Parasegetibacter sp. NRK P23: one gene and its partner. The protein of the gene in region 1 interacts with the protein of each later gene in a pairwise test. Links are inferred from orthologs where the notes say so. Each region holds a gene or a part of one and is shown in the gene's direction. Other genes may lie near its edges. The genes, in order: rpe and eno.

Region 1 (10,287 bases):
ACGCAGCAAGGATAAGCTGAAGAAAGACTTCACGCCTACCCTGCTCAATTTCGGACCACTGCACATTTACCTGGCCAGGCATTTTGGCTTCTGCTATGGCGTGGAAAACGCTATTGAGATCGCGTTCCGTACGGTGGAGGAAAACCCGGGAAAAAACATCTACCTCCTCAGTGAAATGATCCACAACCCGCAGGTAAACGCCGACCTTATTTCAAGAGGTGTCCGCTTCCTGATGGATACGAAAGGCAATGAACTGATTCCCCTTTCAACCCTGAGCGCCGAAGACATTGTGCTGATCCCTGCTTTCGGCACTACCCTGGAAATGGAATCCAAGTTGCACGAAATGGGCATAGCCGTTGAACATTACAACACCACCTGCCCCTTCGTGGAGAAAGTATGGAACCGTTCCGCCCAGATCGCGGAAAAAGGCTACAGCGTGGTGGTACATGGCAAACCCGGGCATGAAGAGACCCGTGCCACTTTCTCCCACAGCGCCGCGGGAACGCCTACCCTTGTGGTAAAAGACATTAAAGAAACCATTGAACTCGGGAAAATCATTACAGGTGAACGTGCTAAAGAAGATTTTTTCACCCTCTTCGAAGGCAGATTTTCCCCGGGATTCGATCCTGAAAAAGACCTGCAGCGTATCGGCGTGGTGAACCAAACCACCATGCTGGCCAGCGATACACAGGAGATCGCAGAATACCTGAAAAAAATCATGGTGAAAGTATTCGATCTGAAACCCGAAAACACCACCGAAAGATTCGCCGATACCCGCGACACACTTTGTTATGCCACCAACGACAACCAGCAGGCCGTGTATGGCATGTTGGAAACACCCGCGGATATAGCCATTGTGGTGGGCGGGTATAACAGTTCCAATACTTCTCACCTTGTAGAACTCTGTGAAGAGAAACTCCCGACCTATTTTATCAGCGACGCGTCAAAAATATTATCGGATACTTCCATACTGCATTACGATTTTCATCATGCGCGCGAACTGCTTTCCACCGATTATCTTCCAGCGAACAGGCCACTTCGTATACTCATGACCAGTGGCGCGTCCTGCCCTGATGCTTTGGTGGAGCAGGTGATTGAAAGGGTACGGGAATTGATTCCGGGCACAACTGATCCGGTAATCTCGTAAAAAAATAAAACTTCCAAATAACAAGAAGGGCCATCGCAAGAATGCGACGGCCCTCTTTTTTATACAAACCACAGTGTTACTTCATCAGTTTCATGGCCACTTTCTGCTCCTGCGTTTGCAGGATCACGGTATAAATACCTTTGGCGTAAGCGGCCAGGTTGGGCACTTCCACGGTATGGCGGCCGGCGGAAAGCTGCATGCTCTTCGACTGCATTACTTTTCCTGCGTTGTCGACCAGCAGCACCTGTACCTGTTGTGTTTTGTCGAGTTTTACATCAAGATTGATGCGGTCGATGAAAGGGTTGGGATAGGTTTTTACTTGTTCTACACTCAGGGAGGAACCCATGTTCAGTTTTACTACATTGCTGTATTCAACGGTACCATCGGTTGCCACGATTTTAAGGCGGTAGAAATTAAAGCCTGCCGCGGGTTGCGTATGAATGGCGTTGTACTGTTGCTGAGTGGAAGCGTTTCCTTTACCAGCGATCTTTTCGATGGCGGTAAAATTCTTTCCGTCCGTAGCGGATTCCACTTCAAAATAACTGTGGTTCAGTTCCATTTCAGTGGTCCACTTCAGGTAAACTTTTCCGTTTTTCTCCGCGGCTTCAAAGCTACTCAGCTTAACAGGTGTAGGCGCTCCGGCAGCCTGACAGTTGAGCGGAGCTCCATAGCTGTCCGCAAAGTTGGTGGTATCGTACAAAGGCATGGTGGCATCCACCACTACATTGGAACCGAGGTTATTCATGCTTTTGTTTACTTTCAGTTTGTTGGAAGCATTCAGGCCGTTCAGTTGGCTGTTGTTGTGAATGGTTGTTCCACCCACATAAAGGTTACCGCCGGTGTTGCTCACGTTGTCACGGGTCATATCGCCGGAGATGCGGAAAAGCGCGGAAGGATTTGTCTGACGGAGGGTACCCGCTGAATTGAAGTTCACCAACCCGTTCACCATCACCAGTCCTTCGTTTCGGATGGGCTTGTCTACGGTGATACCACCGTTGAACACCAGGTAGTGCAGGTTAACAATAGAATCTCCGGGGTTCAAACTCGTACCCTGCAACACCATCCATGATTCGTTGTACACTTTCCCGGTGATCACGGAACTGCCGGATACATAAAGGCGACCGCGGTTATTAAATTTCCCGCCACTCTGCACTTCAAAAGATCCTGAAATATTAAGACGGCCATTGTTATTGAAAGTAACGTTATTCTTCACCTGGAGGGAAGGCATGTTCATGGTACCGCATACCGCGTTGGAGAAAGTAAGCGGTCCATCCATATACTGAAGGCTGTTTCCGCTGATGGCGCCTTCGTTCTGAATGCTTGCACCGGTTTTGAAACTGGCGCTATTCAGTACCGCGGTACCATAATTGAGCAGTGAACCTTTAAAATCCCAAAGACCTGAAGGACTGAATGTGCCGCCAACAGCTACTTCTACAATAGAACCTTGTTTGGCGGTAAGTTGTCCGGTGAAGGAACCGGTACTGGAGATGAACAGTTTAGCGCCATTGTTAAGGGTAAGACCACCGGTGAAGGAAGAAGAAATACAAACTACATCTCCATTGTTATAAGTGGCCCAGTTGGTAGGAGCCACGGAGCCGGATGGGCATTGCGCCTGCGCGGCAGTGGCGAAGAAAGAGATCAGGGCAAAAAGAATAGGCAATACGATGCCGTTACGGCTTTTGCCGTTGTTTGTGTAAAAATTATTCATCTTATTGTGGTTTGTATGTGAACAGTGGTAAAGCCGTTTTTCAAACCGGAGATTGGAGGTGGTTAAGCGCGGGCAATAAATGGACAGCACTACTTTTCAGTAGAAGTTTACCATAAAAGCCATACAGATTAACCGATGGAGTTTTTAAGAGGATTTTGGGTACGAATAGGTGTTAATGCTTAGGCAAAGGTAAATGCCATTTTGAAAACCTGCAAGTGTTTTACCCGCATTTTTCGTTAACGAGATGCAAAGCCTTGTGTAATTGTTGCTCCATGGTGAGGTGTGTATTGTCGATAACGATGGCGTCATCTGCTTGCCGGAGCGGGCTTATTTCGCGGTGAGAATCAATGTAGTCGCGCATTTCGAGGTTATTTTTCACCTCTTCAATGCTGATGTTGGGGTTCTTCTGGAAGAGTTCTTTGAAGCGCCGCTGCACCCGGATGGCGTTATCGGCGGTCATGAATATTTTTAGTTCGGCATGGGGGAAAACCACGGTACCGATGTCGCGGCCGTCCATTACAATGCCTTTCCGGGCACCCATTTTCCGTTGCTGGGCCACGGCGAAATCGCGTACTTCCTTAATGGAAGCCACATCGCTTACTTTTTCGGCCACCACAAGGTCGCGGATCACGTATTCCACATTTTCGTCATTCAGGAACATTTCGCTCTGGGCGCTTTGTTCGTTGAAACGGAAATCCAGGTGAATATTTTGCAGGGCCTCTACCACCTGTACGGGACTGGTCCAGTCGATATGGTTCCTCAGAAAATACAGGGTAACGGCCCGGTACATCGCGCCACTGTCTATATAAACGTAGTTCAGTTCCTTCGCCAGCTGCTTGGCGAGTGTACTTTTTCCGCAGGAGGACCAGCCATCGATGGTTACTATGATCTTTTTCGAGGGAACCACAACAAAAAATTTAGCTGTTTATTGAAAAAACAGTAGGATGTAAATCAAAATCGTATTTCTTCCCGGAATACCGTGCCGGAAAGAAATACGATTGAACGAAACATTTTTTATCAGAACCAGCCTCTGCCTGCTCCGATTTCGCGGAACGGCCAGGGAATGGAAATCAGGATCACCAGCAATGCCAGTCCATAGAACAGCAGGGAACGCTTGTGCTTCACTTCGTCGGCGATATTCTTCTTCGCGAAGGATTTGCCTACGTGCACCAGCGCGATGGCGATGATCATGCTGATGAAGTGCTCCACCGCGAAGAAACGCATGGTGGGGTTCTTCATTACACCAGCCATGCCTTCGGCCTTGATGTGCACCAGCCCCCAACTATCGCCCACGGCCCAAAGGTACAATCCGATCAATAACATAATATCGCAGGAAATCATCAGGAAAAGCCCGGTTTTCTTATCACCTGGCGTGAACGCTTTTTTACCGGAGATACCTGCGATACTTCTGAGGATGGCGATGACCAGCAAAAGAAGGATCACCCAGCGTAAAAAACTATGCAAATGGAGCATTCCTGTGTACATGCGTGTAATTTTAAAGAGTTGAAAATTATTAAGATAGAACGCGTAATTTGTTGATTGAAATGCAAATATACCTTTTCTGCATTTTGTTCGTTTAATACTGGAATGTTTAATTTCAGTTTTCGGGCCCGCAATAAATTTTGAAGCAGATGAAGTTCAGTTACGCCGCATATGTTATCCTGATGACCTCTTTTTTTGCGGGAAGTTCCTGCCAGCACAATGGTTCCGCCGGAGGACAACAGCAGGAGGAACAACCGGAACAGAATACGATCAGCCGTTTGAAAGCTGAAATCCGTTCTTATCCTGATTCTCTCCCCCTCCGTATGCAACTCGCGGCCCGCTTACGGCGCCAGGGCGAATTGAGGCCAGCACTCCGCCAAACGGACACCATCCTGCAAAAAGATTCCCTCAACCCCGCGCTGCACCTTTTTAAAGGAGAACTGTTGCTGGAACTGAAAGATACCACCGCAGGCATCCTCGCTTACGAAACCGCTTACAGGATAGAACCTGCTTCCGAAACGCCTTTTAGCCTGGCTTACCTGTATGCCGTTACAGGAAACTCCAAAGCGCTGGAACTGTCTGATACACTGATCGCACGCATGAGCCGGCAAAACCCCAAAGGAGACCCCTACTACATTAAAGGCATATACCATCTTCAAAAAGGCAATCAGCCGGAGGCGCTCCGTTCCTTCAACCAAAGCATCAATATCGACCATACTTTCATGGAGTCTTACACGGAAAAGGGGCGATTGTTGTTCAACCAGAAAAATTACCGCGACGCGCTTAAAGTGTTCCAACTGGCTGCCACCGTTTCCAACAGCTATCCCGATGCTTATTATTGGCAGGGCAAATGCCTCGAAGAAATGGGAGAAAAAACCACCGCGGCCAACCAATATAAAAAAGCGATAGGACTCGATCCGGACTATAAAGCCGCACGTGAAGCGTTGCAGAAACTCGCCGACTGATTATATTGCAGCGAATTATCTCCAAAAACTGATACAATGCCGATCATCGCTCCCTCCCTGCTTGCCGCCAATTTCCTGCGTTTACAGGAAACCTGCGACATGCTGAACGCTTCAGAAGCAGACTGGTTCCACCTCGACGTAATGGACGGGCGATTTGTGCCGAACATCAGTTTCGGCCTGCCCGTGATTGAACAGATCAGGACCACCACCCAAAAAACCTGTGACGTTCACCTGATGATCGAGGAACCGGGTTTATACGCTGAGGCGTTCAAAAAAGCAGGCGCGGATATATTAACGGTACACATTGAAGCCTGTCCGCACCTCCACCGGAACATTCAACAGATACGGCAACTGGGTATGAAACCCGGTATCGCTGTTAACCCGCATACCCCCATTCACCTGCTTACCGATATCATCAACGATGTGGATGTGGTTTGCCTGATGAGTGTGAATCCTGGTTTTGGCGGGCAACAATTCATTCCGCATACCTTAGAAAAGATCAGGCAACTTAAAAAACTGATCGAGGAACGCAAAGCCTCGGCGCTGATCGAAATTGACGGCGGCGTTACCGAAGACAACGCGGCACAAATACTGGGTGCCGGGGCAGACGTACTGGTAGCTGGCAGCACCGTTTTCAAATCGAAAGACCCAATGGCCACCATCGCCGCTTTAAAGAATACCCAACCCATTAGCTGAACCAACGCTGAATGCTATCCCCCACTATTTTCCGCTGCTTATTGATTTCTTTCCTCCTGCTTTCTTTAGGAAAAATAGCCGTCGCGCAAAACAAAACGGCTACCGTAAAAGGCATAATACTGAATGAGAATGATCATCCGCTGAGTGGCGCCTCGATTTCAATGCTGGGAAAGAACGGCGGATTGAATTCCAATGATTCCGGCCGGTTTGAATGGACCGTTCCCTCCAACAAAGCCTTTGCGCTGGTATTTACTTATACAGGATACAAGCCGCTTCAGAAGAATTTCATCCTGAATACCGGGGAGGTGGAAACGATCACCATTAAGCTTGAAAGGGAAACCAATACTTTAAAAGAAGTAGTGGTCACCAACAATGCCGACCGTTATCAACCGGGATTGGTGAGCATTAACCCTAAAAACGCGTTGATACTTCCTTCTACCACAGGCGGCATTGAAAGCCTTATCAAAATACTGGTAGGTTCCAACAATGAGCTGACCTCCCAATATTCCGTGCGGGGTGGCAATTATGATGAGAACCTTATCTATATCAACGATTTTGAAGTATACAGACCATACCTGGTGCGCAGCGGACAACAGGAAGGGTTGAGTTTCATTAACCCCGAACTTACACGCAGCGTACAATTTTACAATGGCGGTTTCCAAGCGAAATATGGCGATAAAATTTCTTCGGTACTCGATATAAAATACAAACAACCTTCGCGCAGCGGCGGATCCGCTTACATCTCCCTGCTGGAACAGGGACTGCACCTGGAAGGCGCCTCCAGGAACGGCAAACTCAGTTGGCTGGCCGGGGCCAGGAACAGAAGCAACCGCAACCTGCTGGCGAGCCAGGAAACACAGGGCAATTACGTACCTTCCTCTTCTGATGTGCAGGCTTTCCTGACGTATCGCCCCAACAACCGTTGGGAACTATCGGCCACGGGTATCCGCTCTGGAACAAAGTTTAGTCTGGAACCCACCTTCAGCCAGCAATCCACCTCGGTATTCAGTCCCTTCTACACCGCCAACATCGCCCTCGATATTTATTTTGAAGGAAAAGAAAAAGACCGGTACGCCACCAATATGCTCGGCATTTCCGCGGAGCGCATCGTGAACGATAAACTCCGGCTCAAATGGATGGCTTCTTATTTTCAGAACAAAGAAGAAGAATCCATCGACATTTCAGGCACCTATCTTTTTGGAGAAAGAGAATTCGATAAAAGCAAACCGGAATTTGGTTCCATCACCAATCCCCTTGGTGCCGGACTTTACCAGCAGTTCGCCCGGAACAGGCTCAACCTCCAGAACCTGCACCTCTCTCACAAAGGAGCGCTGGATGCAGGAAAACATTTCATCCAATGGGGACTTGGCCTTGAGCAATACAATATCTACGACAAACTGAATGAATGGGAGTTGCAGGATTCAGCAGGTTACTCCCTTCCCTACCAGCCCGGCGCGCTCACCCTGAACAAAGCGATCCGTTCCAATGCGGACCTGGATTTCATCAGACTGACCGGGTACCTTCAGGACAATCTTCTCCCTTCAGATTCAGGAAAATTTACTTTACAGGCAGGACTTCGCTTCAATTACAACGCACTCAATAAAGAACTGTTGCTGTCGCCACGACTGCAGGGCACGTTCAGGCCGGAATGGAAGAAGGACATTATTTTCCGTGCTTCACTCGGCGCTTACCACCAGCCTCCTTTTTACCGCGAACTCCGCAGACCCGATGGCAGCGTGAACCGCGACCTGCTGGCACAGAAAAGCTGGCAGGTCAGCGCGGGAATGGATTACCAGTTTACCTGGAACGACCGTCCCTTCCGCCTTACCACCGAAGCATGGTACAAGAACCTGTACGATGTGGTTACCTACGACCAGGAGAACGTGAAGATCCGTTACGCAGGAGAGAACAACGCAAAAGCCTATGCCGCCGGATTTGAAACCCGCCTCTTCGGAGAGATCGTAAAAGACGCGGAAAGCTGGGTGAGCCTGGGTTTCATGCGCACAAGAGAGAACCTGGAAAACGATACTTATTACAACTACACACTGGATGAACAGAACAATCCAACCGACAGCACTTTGGTGAACGGAGGCTGGTTCAGGCGCCCTACCGACCGCTTCATCACCTTCGGCCTTTTCTTCCAGGACTACCTTTCCACCAACAAGAACTTCAAGGTGCACATTAACGCTATTTACGGCAGCAATATGCCCTTTAACTTACCCAATAGCGTGAAGTACAGAAACGCGCTCATCATTGAACCCTACATCCGCATGGACATGGGATTCAGCGCGCTTTTACTGGACACCGACGCCAGCAACAGGAGAAGCAAAAGCCCGTTCAGGAACTTCAAAAACATCTGGCTCAGCCTCGAGGTGTTCAACCTCATCGACAGGGCGAATACCATTTCTTACCAGATGGTGAAAGACTTTTCCAACAACGTTTTCTCCATTCCCAACCGGCTCACACCCCGGTTGCTGAACATCAAACTCGTGGGGCGCTGGTAAACGTTAAAAAACAGCATTACACAATTTCGGTTAAGAATTAAATAACAGTGCTTTACAGACATTTCTTTCAACATCCTGTTAATAACTAAAATTGCATCTAATAGTGTTCAAAAACTATATTTGGTTAGAAGCGTTATCAGTGTATGACCTTCATTGCTGAAGGCATATAAATTGCACTGAACCTTTGCAGCGCCAGTAATTGTGAACCAAAATTCGAACACCTTGACAGACACGATCATCAACCTCGAAACGGTGAACCCCATTGAATTCTTCGGGGTCAACAACGGAAAGCTGGACCTCCTGAAAAAGAAATTCCCACTACTCAAGATCCTCTCACGCGGCACACAGATCAAACTCAGCGGCGCCCCTGAACAAGTGGAAACCGCCAAAGAAAAGATCGACCTCATTGTGCAGTACCTCGAAAGAAACGGACACATGAGTGAGAATTATTTTGAACAGATCCTTGGTGGAGACGATGCCGAGACCGTTGACAATTTTGTAGAAAGAAATCCGAACGACATTTTAGTATTTGGTCCGAACGGAAAAACCGTACGCGCCCGGACGGCCAACCAGAAACGCATGGTAACCGCCTGCGATAAGAATGATATTGTATTCGCAATCGGACCCGCGGGTACCGGTAAAACATATACTGCCGTAGCCCTGGCCGTACGCGCCCTGAAAAACAAGGCCGTTAAAAAAATCATCCTCACACGTCCCGCGGTGGAAGCAGGCGAAAGCCTTGGTTTTTTACCCGGCGACCTGAAAGAAAAAATTGATCCGTATCTTCGTCCGCTATACGATGCGCTGGACGACATGATTCCCGCCGATAAACTTGGTTACTACATGAGTACCAGGACCATCGAAATTGCACCGCTGGCTTATATGCGCGGAAGAACGCTGGACAACGCCTTCATCATCCTCGATGAGGCGCAGAACTCCAACGAACTGCAATTGAAAATGTTCCTGACCCGTATAGGCGCCAACGCGAAAGCCATTATAACGGGAGACCCCACACAGGTGGACCTTCCCAAGAACCAGCGAAGCGGTCTGGATAAAGCCACCCGCATCCTGAAACACATTGATGGCATCGCGCATATTGAGCTGGACGAAGAAGACGTTGTAAGGCACAGACTGGTGAAAGCCATTATCCGCGCCTACGACAAAGACAAGGAACGTGAGGAAGCGTATCTGGAACAACGATCCCAGAACAGACATCAATCATAATTCAAATGTTGAAAAGTAAAAAACGCAGCCTGTTATTGTTCTTAACCACAGTAACAGGCTGTTGGCTTGCATGCAATTCCCACGACGACGCGCCAAAAAATGCAGAGAACGCCCTTGACGCCGGCAGAGAATTTGTGCGCGCCTCTTTAGATGGCAATTACAAGAAAGCCGCCTTTTTCCTCCTCGAAGACAGTACAAACCAGAACCTGCTCACCCGCTGGGAAGAGAGTTACCGCAACCTTTCCTCCGACGACCGGGAGGCTTTCCGCCGGGCCAGCATCACCATCAATTCAGAAGAAGAAGTAAGCGACTCCGTTTCCATCATCAACTTCTCGAACAGTTACAAAAAGAAACCCCAGGTATTAAAGGTCATCAAAAGAGACGGCACCTGGAAAGTGGATTTCAAGTACACGTTCTCCGGAAACCTGTAACGGATGTCCGCAAAGTATTATCTGCTTCAAACAATCCGGGTACTGCTGATCAGCGGCGCTACCGGTTCGCTCGTGGCATTTTTTCTTGTTTCGCTGGATATGGCCACCAATCTGCGCTGGCAACATCCGT
Region 2 (10,290 bases), 1.7 Mb from region 1 along the record:
TAAAATACCGCTCTCCGCATTGGCCGGCATCCTGATATTCACCGGTTATAAACTGGCCAAACCATCTTTGTTCAAAGAGTTCTATAAAAAAGGTTGGAACCAGTTCGCGCCCTTTGTCATCACCATAGCCGCCATCCTCCTCACCGACCTGCTGATCGGTATCATGATCGGTATAGCGGTAGGCCTGTTCTTTGTACTGCGCAGCAATTTCAAAACAGCCGTGCATGTGGTGAGCGATGGCAACCGTCACCTTGTCCGCCTCCGGAAAGATGTATCCTTCCTCAATAAACCCATCATCAAACAAAGGCTGGAAGCCATTCCTGAAGATGGCTATGTTTTGATTGACATCTCAAGCGCCGATTTCATTGATGCGGATGTAGTTGATATTATCGAGGACTTCATGATACACGCGCCACTAAAAAACATCAAAGTGGAACTGAAAAAAAGTTTATACCGTGAACACGGTTTCAACGAAGCCATCCTGAACGGGGAAATGGTGATGGCGAAGAAGTCTGATCCCCATTAAGCAATTTATCTGCAAAGGAAACCATTCATTAAGCTGGAAAAAACACACTAAAGATGAAATCATTCGAGAAACTTTTACTGACAAACAAAGCATGGGCAAAAGAAAAAGTAGAAGACGACCCTGAATACTTTCTCCGCCAGGCAAAGATCCAGACGCCTGAATTTCTTTGGATCGGGTGCAGCGACAGCCGCGTACCCGCCAATGAAGTTACCGGTACCGCGCCCGGAGAAATATTCGTACACAGGAACATCGCCAACATGGTGGTGCATACCGACCTGAACCTGCTGAGCGTACTCGACTATGCCGTGAACCACCTTAAAGTGAAGCACATCATCGTTTGCGGTCACTACGGTTGCGGCGGCGTGAAAGCATCCATGACGCAGCACAGCCTGGGCATCATCAACAAATGGCTCCGTAACATCAAGGATGTGTACCGCATCCACCGCGATGAGATTGATGGTATTCCGGACGAAGAAGCCCGTGCCGACAGGTTGGTGGAACTCAATACCAAAGAGCAGGTCATGAACCTGGCCAAAACTTCCATCATCCAGGCTGCATGGAAACACCATCAGCGCCCACACCTGCATGGCTGGGTTTACGGGTTGAAAGACGGCATTCTCAACCCGGTATTCGACATGGCACCAGGTACCCATATCGACCCGTTGTACGAGTACGATAATCTTTAACTTTTTTCGCTTTCTACACCATAGGCCCGTCGCCACAAAGCGATGGGCTTTTTTTATTGGGCAGGATGGTTATACGAAGTTGCTTTGTATATTTAGCGGAATATATACTCTAACGAACATGCCTGCACCCAAAGGAATCTGGAAGGTGATCACCGCCTCCTCTGTTGGTACCCTGATTGAATGGTACGATTTTTACATTTTCGGAAGTTTATCCACCATCATTTCCCAAAAGTTTTTCCCGGGCACGAACCCTACGGCTGCCCTGCTTTCCACACTTGCCACCTTTGCCGCCGGCTTTATTGTGCGGCCTTTCGGCGCGCTTGTATTTGGCCGCCTTGGTGACCTGATTGGCAGAAAATATACTTTTCTCCTAACGCTTGTGCTCATGGGCGGCTCCACCTTCCTCATAGGATGCGTCCCTTCCTTTGAAAGCATTGGCTACTGGGCCCCGGCCCTCGTATTGCTGCTCCGGCTGCTGCAGGGATTGGCGTTAGGGGGAGAATACGGCGGCGCCGCGACTTACGTTGCCGAACATGCGCCAAAAGAGAAACGCGGATTTTATACCAGCTGGATCCAAACCACCGCCACACTGGGCTTGTTCGTATCCCTGGGTGTCATCCTTTCGATCCGTCGCATCGTAGGGGTGGATGAATTCGTGAACGGGAACGGCTGGCGTTATCCTTTCCTGGTATCCATTTTATTGGTGGTAGTCTCCATTTTCATCCGTTTAAAGATGAATGAGTCGCCGCTCTTCAGCAAGCTGAAAGCGGAAGGCAAAACATCCACCAACCCCCTGAAAGAGAGTTTCGGGAAAAAAGAGAACTTCAAAATGGTACTCCTGGCACTGTTTGGTGCCACCATGGGACAAGGCGTGATATGGTACACCAGCCAGTTCTACGCACAGAATTTCATTCTGACCGTTTGCAAGGTGGACTATGAGCAGGCCAATACCATCATTGGTATCGCTTTGCTCGCGGCCACGCCATTCTTCGTCATCTTCGGCTCCCTTTCCGATAAATTCGGCAGAAAGAACATCATGCTTACCGGGATGTTCCTGGGTGTGATCAGCTATTTTTCGCTGTTCGGTCAACTCCGTAATATCGCAGATACTACATTGAAAACCGTTGCTTCCAAAACTGCAGTGGCAGCAACAGGCGCCACTGTAACTACCTTCGCCGATGGCGGTTCTCTTACGGAAACGCCGAAAACCGTTGAAGGAACCATCACTTATGTAAAAAACGTGATCCTCTCTTCATCTGATCAGTGGAAAATGACCGGCTGGATCTTCATCATGGTATTGTTTGTAACCATGGTGTATGGCCCTATTGCGGCTTTCCTTGTTGAGTTGTTCCCTACCAAAATCAGGTATACCTCCATGTCGTTACCTTACCATATTGGTAACGGCGTATTCGGTGGACTTGTCCCTTTTATAGGTGTATTGATTTCAACGCTTCCGGGCGCTACGCCACTTTCAGGACTATGGTACCCTGTTGGTGTTGCCGCATTGAGCCTCATCATCGGCTGCCTCTACCTCAACAACCGGATCGATGAAAACGTAAATGATTAAACGAAACATCATGAACCAACTTAAAAAAACGCTTGGCCTGGTATGGATGCTGATCGCTCCGGCCCTTCTTTTCACGCTATTCATAGGAGCGGGCGTATATATTGATCCGAACGGGAAGGCCGAAATCAACCAACCGGTTCCCTGGATCATCATCATCGCCATTTTCTCTCCCATTGCTATTGGCTTCTTCCTTTTCGGATGGTATGCCTGGAAGGGAGAGTATGATAAATTACCAGAAAACTCCGAAGAAGTATAGCGGGAGCGATCACCCTATACTCAGGGACCGCGTTCCCGCGTCCTGCTTTCCATTTCAAAGAGCAGCCGATCGTGTTCTATCAACTGTTTCAGGTCATTTTCCTCCGGCAGGTAGAGCCTGTACTTGCTCGCGAACAGATGACTACTACCGGATAGCACAGAGTATTTCACAACGGTTTCATCTTTCTCCGTGCAGAGAATGATTCCGATGGTGGGATTATCGTCAAGTGCTCTTTTCAGGTCTTCATACATACGCACGTACATATCCATCTGGCCGATATCCTGGTGGGTGAGGCGCCCCTTCTTCAGGTCAATCAGCACAAAACACTTCAGGTAATAATTATAGAATACCAGGTCAACATAAAAGTCACCTGTTTCGGTAGAAAGGTGTTGCTGCCTTGCCACGAATGCGAAACCTTTGCCAAGTTCCATCAGAAATTGGTGCAGGTGTTTGAGCAATGCGGTTTCGAGGTCCTTTTCCGCAGGGACCTGCTCAGCCGATAACCCCAGGAACTCGAAAATGTAAGGGTCTTTGATGAATGCCCGGGCATCAGGTGGCAGTACACCATCTTTTGGGGTTGGGAATGCTTTTATTCTTTCAAAATAACCGCTGCTGATGTTTCGCTCCAGGGTTCTTGAGCTCCAGCCTCCGGAAACGCATTCTTCCATGTAAAAGTTGCGGGCCTTTTCATTTACAACCCTGGAAATCAAACGGTAATGCGTCCAGCTCAATTCGGTCCGCAGTGCGGACCGAATTGGAAATGCCTGATGAAAAGCTTTCATATTTCTCAGGCTTCGCTCGGCGTAGCCGCTTCCGAATTCTCTTTCAAGTTTGCCGGAAACATTTTTCAAAATACGGTCGCTGTACCTGCCCCTTGCTTTCCCTTTCCGCTCCTCTTCCACAATCAACTTCCCTATCTCCCAATATGTTTGGAGCAACAAAACATTCACGGCACGTAGCGTTTTTTCCCTTGCCCCAACAATCAATTCCCTGATCGATCCATACAACTCCTGCTCACTCATCTCTTTCAATTTTTACAAAGTTGCGCCTGATTTTAGGGCTAACATAATTTTCAAAGACAGAAAAACACGGTATCCCTACCGTTTTTTAACGGATGCTATCCGTATTTTCGTAGCAGAAGTAACCAATATGTCAATATCCATCGAGGCAGTCAGCAAGCACTACGGCACACAAAAAGCGGTCAACAACATCTCTTTCTCCCTGAAGCCCGGTGAGATCGTTGGTTTTCTCGGCCCGAATGGTGCCGGGAAATCCACCACCATGAAAATGATGACCGGTTATCTTCAGCCGGATGGCGGAAAAATAACCGTAAACGGCATTTCCGTGCAGGCTCAGCCACTGGAGGTGAAGAAAAAAATCGGTTACCTTCCCGAAGCAAATCCGCTGTATTATGACATGTATGTAAAGGAATACCTTCATTTCATTGCTGGTGTGCATGGATTGGGCAAAAAGACCAAAGAACGCGTAAACGCCGTGATCGCCATGACGGGCCTCACTCCGGAAAGCCATAAAAAAACAGGGCAGCTTTCCAAAGGGTATAAACAGCGGGTGGGACTAGCCGCGGCCCTGATCCACGATCCGGAAGTGCTGATATTGGATGAACCCACATCCGGCCTTGACCCCAACCAGATCATTGAGATCAGGGAAGTGATCCGGAGCCTGGGGCAACAAAAGACCATTCTTTTCAGCACGCATATTCTGCAGGAAGTGGAGGCACTTTGTGAAAGAGTGATCATTATTAATAAGGGAGAACTGGTTGCGGACGCGCCGCTTTCAGACCTGAAAAACACCAATGGCGACCAGCAGCGACTTCGCGTAAATTTTGGCGAACCACTGGAAGCCGAATGGCTGCTCCGCCTCCCGGATACCCTTTCCGCAGAAAAAACAGATGCCCACACCTGGCTGCTCACTACTTCCAGCCCCGAAAAACTCCGGAAGCAAATCCTTGAACTGGCTTTGCAGCACAACCTGAATATCGTTTCTTTGCAAAGCGAAAACGGAAAACTGGAAGACATCTTCCGGGAACTCACTGCTCAAAACAAACCGCAATAAATTAGTCAAAACAAATCAACAACAACATGAGCTACATTGCAGACATTCATGCAAGACAAATCCTGGACAGCCGCGGTAACCCCACCGTGGAGGTTGACGTTATAACCGAAAACGGACACATGGGCCGTGCCGCCGTGCCATCCGGCGCCAGCACCGGTATTCATGAGGCCGTGGAACTGAGAGACAACGACAAAGCCGTTTACATGGGCAAAGGCGTACTCCAGGCCGTGAAGAATGTAAATGAAGTGATCGCTGAACAACTGATCGGCTGGAGCGTGAACGACCAGGCCGGCATCGACAAAAAACTCATCGAACTCGACGGAACCGACAATAAAGGCAAACTGGGCGCCAACGCCATGCTCGCCGTTTCCATGGCAGTGGCCAAAGCCGCAGCCCTCGAAAGCAACCTGCCCCTCTTCCGCTACCTCGGCGGTGTGAACAGCACCGTGCTGCCCATGCCCCTGATGAACATCCTGAACGGTGGCGCACATGCCGATAATAAAATTGATTACCAGGAGTTTATGATCGTTCCGGTTGGCGCGACCTCTTTCAGCGAAGGCCTGCGTTGGGGCGTGGAAATTTTCCACCACCTGAAAAGCGTACTCAAGAAAAAAGGTTACAGCACCAACGTAGGTGACGAAGGTGGTTTCGCTCCCAACATCCAGAGCAACGAAGAGGCCATCGAAACAGTTCTGGCCGCCATCGAAGCCGCAGGCTTCAAACCTGGCGAGCAGATCGGTATCGCACTCGACGCCGCCTCCTCCGAAATGTGGAAAGAAGACGAAAAAGTATACCACTTCCACAAGAGCGACGGCAAAAAACTCACCGTTGACCAAATGGTGCAGTATTGGGTAGAATGGTGCTCCAAATACCCCATCATTTCTATCGAAGACGGCATGGCTGAAGAAGACTGGGATGGCTGGAAAAAACTCACCGACGCCCTCGGTAAAAAAGTACAACTCGTTGGAGATGACCTGTTTGTAACCAATACAAAAATTCTGAAAAGAGGTATCGACAACGGTGTCGCCAACAGCATCCTGATCAAAGTAAACCAGATCGGAACACTCACAGAAACCATCAATGCCGTACAACTGGCCCAGAAAAATGGTTATACCACCATTATGAGCCACCGTTCCGGCGAAACTGAAGATACTACCATCGCCGACCTGGCCGTGGCCCTGAACTGCGGACAAATTAAAACCGGAAGCGCCAGCCGTACCGACCGTATGGCCAAGTACAACCAGTTGATCCGCATCGAAGAGGCACTGGAAGCCAACGCGATCTACCCCAACGGGCAGATCAGGTTCGGCAGCAAATAAACGGAACTGATAAGGGAGAAGGTGTTTCTTTACCGGAACGCTTTCTCTTCTTTCTAAAATCCTCGAAATGAAAATATTAGAACGTATTCCATCCTGGCTGAAGAACAAATACATGATCGCCCTGATCGTGTTCGCCGTATGGGTACTGTTCTTCGACCGGAACGATATCATCACCCAAACAGAAAGACGTTCCGAACTCAGGGACCTACAGCAAAGCAAAGCTTATTACGAACAGGAGATCAGTCTTACCAACAAAGAACTCCGCCAGCTCGACTCTAATCCCGCCCTCCTTGAAAAATACGCCAGGGAGAAATATTTCATGAAAAAGCCAAACGAAGAACTCTTCGTGATGCCAACACCGGAAGCCTCCGTTAAAAAATAGTTATCTGTTGGGCAATATCCCATACTGACCACCGTTAATATACCGGACTATCCTGAAGCTGGACCCTTCAGGAATTTTTGGACATAAATAGGTTTGCCTAATGACCACTTTTACACCCGAGGATTTACTTTTGTTCCTATACAAAGAAAGTTCTCCCGCATTAACAGGCGCCATAGAACAAGCACTCCAGGAAGATTGGACCCTGAGAGAGAAAATGGCCGTGTTAAAAGATGCGCACGAAAGGATGGAGCGCCTGCTAACAGCTCCTAGGACAGCATCGGTATTGAATATACTGAACTACGCCCGTAACACAGAACCCATAACTGCACACGAGTAACCAAACCAATTCCGGTTTTTCAGCTACTTTCGTGGTTATACAGGAATAAAGTATGACCAGGAAGGAAAGATACGAAGGTGTGATCCGCTATTTTCAGGAACACATCCCGCAGGCTGAAACCGAACTTATTTACGACAATCCCTACCAGTTACTGGTAGCTGTGATTTTATCCGCTCAATGCACCGATAAACGCGTTAACCTGACCACGCCTGCTATCTTCAGGCGGTATCCCGACGCGGAAAGTTTATCGAAAGCCAGTGTTGAAGACATTTTCGCCCTCATCAGGAGTATCTCTTATCCCAACAACAAGAGCAAGCACCTGATCGGGATGGCACAAAAACTCATGAACGAGTTCAATGGTGAAGTACCGCTTACCGTAAATGAACTCGTCACACTTCCCGGCGTGGGGCGGAAAACCGCTAATGTAATTACCTCGGTGATCGACCAGCAGCCCAATATGGCCGTGGACACCCATGTGTTCAGGGTTTCCGCAAGGATCGGGTTAACCGTAAACGCAAAAACACCGCTTGCAGCGGAGAAACAGCTTATCAAATTTATTCCTTCCGAACTGGTGCACAAAGCACACCACTGGATTATCCTGCACGGAAGGTATGTTTGTGTGGCAAGAAATCCGAAATGCCACGCGTGCGGCATTACAGAATTTTGTAAATTCTACCAGCAACAAAAGAAAAAACAGGTATCTTCTTAATTCAAGCTGGTTCTATGCTGCAATTGCCGGCCTCTTACATCAGGGAATACAAGAACTTCATCTACGGCCACTACCTCAGTGAGGGCGTGCGCATTACTGTGGGCGTGGTGCTTCCTGCTGTAATTTTCAGCTACTTCGGCGCATTGGAAACGGGCATTGTGGTATCGCTGGGGGCCATGTGCGCCAGCATTCCAGACAATCCAGGCCCTATTCACCACCGGAAAAACGCCATGGTGGTATGTTTCATCCTTACCTCCTGTTGCGCCTTTATCACCGGCGTTGTGGCCTTCTCCCCCGTTTTGCTTGGCGCCTGGGTTGCCGCAGCAGCATTTATATTCTCCATGATCGGCGTATTCAACACCCGGAGCATGGCTATTGGAACGGCGGTGTTGCTGGTGATGGTACTGAATATCGACGAGAAAAGAACTTTGGAGGACGCGGCCATTCACGCGGCCTACATCTTCGGGGGCGGATTGTGGTACACGCTCTTGAGTCTTGGACTATACAGCATTCGGCCCTATAAACTCACCCAGCAGGCCATGGGCGATTGTATTCAGGCCACCGCCAATTACCTGCACGCCAAAGCCGCGTTCTACAGCAAAAATGTGGATTACGACGCCGCTTATAGAAAATTACTGGAAGAACAAATCATCGTGCACGAGAAGCAGGACCTCGTAAGGGAAATGCTTTTTAAAAGCCGCGATATCGTGCGGGAGTCCACACCGCAAGGCAGAATTCTCGTGATGATCTTCCTCGATGTGGTGGATCTTTTTGAACGCGCCATGACCTCCCACCAGGATTACCGCGCCCTCCACCAGGCTTTCGATCAGCATGCCATTCTCCACCATTACCAATCCCTGATCTATCAGTTAACAGATGAACTGGATAGAATAGGAATCGCACTCAAAAGCGGTTTCCCTTCCACGCCTACCGATCTGCTGTCCAAAAAAACGGAGAAAGTGAACCAACTCTTCTTTCAGCTCCGGGATGAACACCGTACCGCTGAAAACGTGGAGGCATTTATTTCACTCAGGCACATCCTCGACAGCATTGAAGACATTGCCGGCAGAATCTACACCCTGCACCAGTACACCACTTTCGACCCCGCACTCAGCAAGCAATTCAAAGAACCGGATTACGATCGCTTCGTTACCCACCAGGCCATCGACCTGCGGTTGCTGCTGTCCAACCTCACCTTGCAGTCCAACACTTTCCGGCATGCCGTCAGGGTGAGCGTGGCCACTTTCGCAGGTTACCTTATATCGCTGATCCTTCCGTTCGGACACAGTTATTGGATATTGCTCACCATCATCGTGATCCTGAAACCCGCTTACAGTCTTACCAAGAAAAGAAACGGGGAACGACTGATCGGCACCATTGCCGGAGCGGCCATCGGTTTACTGCTGTTGTATTTCATCCAGGATAAAAACATCCTGCTGGCCATTATGATTTTCCTGATGATCGGAACATTCAGTTTCATGCGCGCTAAATACCTGCTGAGCGTGGTGTTGATGACACCATATATCCTCATACTTTTTCACCTGCTCTTCCCGGGAGACTTCAGAACCCTGCTCACGGAAAGAGTAATCGATACGGCCATTGGTTCCGCCATCGCGTTCCTCGCGAATTATTTCCTGGTACCTGCCTGGGAATACACACAGATCAGACAGTATATGATCCGCGCCATCCACGATAACCGGGAATATTTTAAAGTGATCGCCGGCGCATTTGCCGGGAAGCCTTATACCAATACGGAATACAAATTATCCAGGAAGAACGCGTTCGTATCACTCGCCAACCTTACCGATGCCTTTAACCGGATGATGTCGGAACCCGTGCACCAACAAAAGAACAGCAAGGAAATGCACCAGTTCGTAGTGCTCAACCATGTGCTCACTTCACACATCGCTACCGTATCCTACTATGCGCAGCCATTGGCGCAACAATACCAGAAACCGGTATTGCAGCAACTGACCACAGCATTGAACCATCAACTGGAAGACATTGAAAAGAAACTGAACGGCGTTCCCATCAATAAACAACTGGCGGAGGATGCTTCTCCCACCCAACAGGCATTGAAACAGTTGAACCATGAAGTGATGCAACTGAAGCAGGAAAGAAGTATAGAACTGGGGAAAGGTGTGGCGGATAGCCCGGTGCGGAAAACACTATCTGAGTATAAATCCATCGCCGACCAGTTCATCTTCATCGCCCGTACCGTGGAGGAGTTGGGTAAGAATGTGGGTGGACATACCGGTGCCCCCGCTACAGAGATGGCACCCGCAGCCCACCCTTAAGGTTGAACAAATGCGTCCAACCAAAGCGGGCTTCGAGCCGCTGAATGGCGATACCGCTCCTGATGCCTTTTCTGCAATAAACAATCACGGGAACATCTTGCGGAATCTCGGTATACCGTTGCATGATTTCTCCCAGCG

The links.
Region 2: the proteins of rpe (region 1) and eno interact in binary tests that used the Escherichia coli proteins (3 or more experiments, as listed by UniProt). The link is inferred for Parasegetibacter sp. NRK P23 from one-to-one orthologs.

The regions. Positions count from the first base shown.
Region 1 is NZ_JAMDLG010000001.1:2,544,083-2,554,369, forward strand. Bases 4,377-7,168 are described here. They hold rpe (ribulose-phosphate 3-epimerase), read left to right. Parts: upstream 4,377-5,338; coding sequence 5,339-5,998; downstream 5,999-7,168. Other genes in these bases: M4J38_RS10365 (lipopolysaccharide assembly protein LapB), read left to right, coding at 4,487-5,302; M4J38_RS10375 (TonB-dependent receptor), read left to right, coding at 6,010-7,168. Outside these bases: M4J38_RS10345 (4-hydroxy-3-methylbut-2-enyl diphosphate reductase), read left to right, coding at 1-1,147; M4J38_RS10350 (T9SS type A sorting domain-containing protein), read right to left, coding at 1,224-2,855; cmk ((d)CMP kinase), read right to left, coding at 3,076-3,762; M4J38_RS10360 (hypothetical protein), read right to left, coding at 3,873-4,340; more of M4J38_RS10375, read left to right, coding at 7,169-8,502; M4J38_RS10380 (PhoH family protein), read left to right, coding at 8,725-9,726; M4J38_RS10385 (DUF4878 domain-containing protein), read left to right, coding at 9,732-10,157; M4J38_RS10390 (voltage-gated chloride channel family protein), read left to right, coding at 10,161-10,287. UniProt on the Escherichia coli protein: Catalyzes the reversible epimerization of D-ribulose 5-phosphate to D-xylulose 5-phosphate.
Region 2 is NZ_JAMDLG010000001.1:796,418-806,707, forward strand. What follows is about bases 4,486-7,280. They hold eno (phosphopyruvate hydratase), read left to right. Parts: upstream 4,486-5,134; coding sequence 5,135-6,427; downstream 6,428-7,280. Other genes in these bases: gldA (gliding motility-associated ABC transporter ATP-binding subunit GldA), read left to right, coding at 4,486-5,108; M4J38_RS03230 (septum formation initiator family protein), read left to right, coding at 6,495-6,809; M4J38_RS03235 (hypothetical protein), read left to right, coding at 6,910-7,146; nth (endonuclease III), read left to right, coding at 7,199-7,280. Outside these bases: M4J38_RS03195 (SulP family inorganic anion transporter), read left to right, coding at 1-526; can (carbonate dehydratase), read left to right, coding at 580-1,212; M4J38_RS03205 (MFS transporter), read left to right, coding at 1,331-2,779; M4J38_RS03210 (DUF6814 family protein), read left to right, coding at 2,790-3,035; M4J38_RS03215 (YhcG family protein), read right to left, coding at 3,056-4,057; more of gldA, read left to right, coding at 4,185-4,485; more of nth, read left to right, coding at 7,281-7,855; M4J38_RS03245 (FUSC family membrane protein), read left to right, coding at 7,870-10,152; M4J38_RS03250 (rhodanese-like domain-containing protein), read right to left, coding at 10,121-10,290. UniProt on the Escherichia coli protein: Catalyzes the reversible conversion of 2-phosphoglycerate (2-PG) into phosphoenolpyruvate (PEP). It is essential for the degradation of carbohydrates via glycolysis.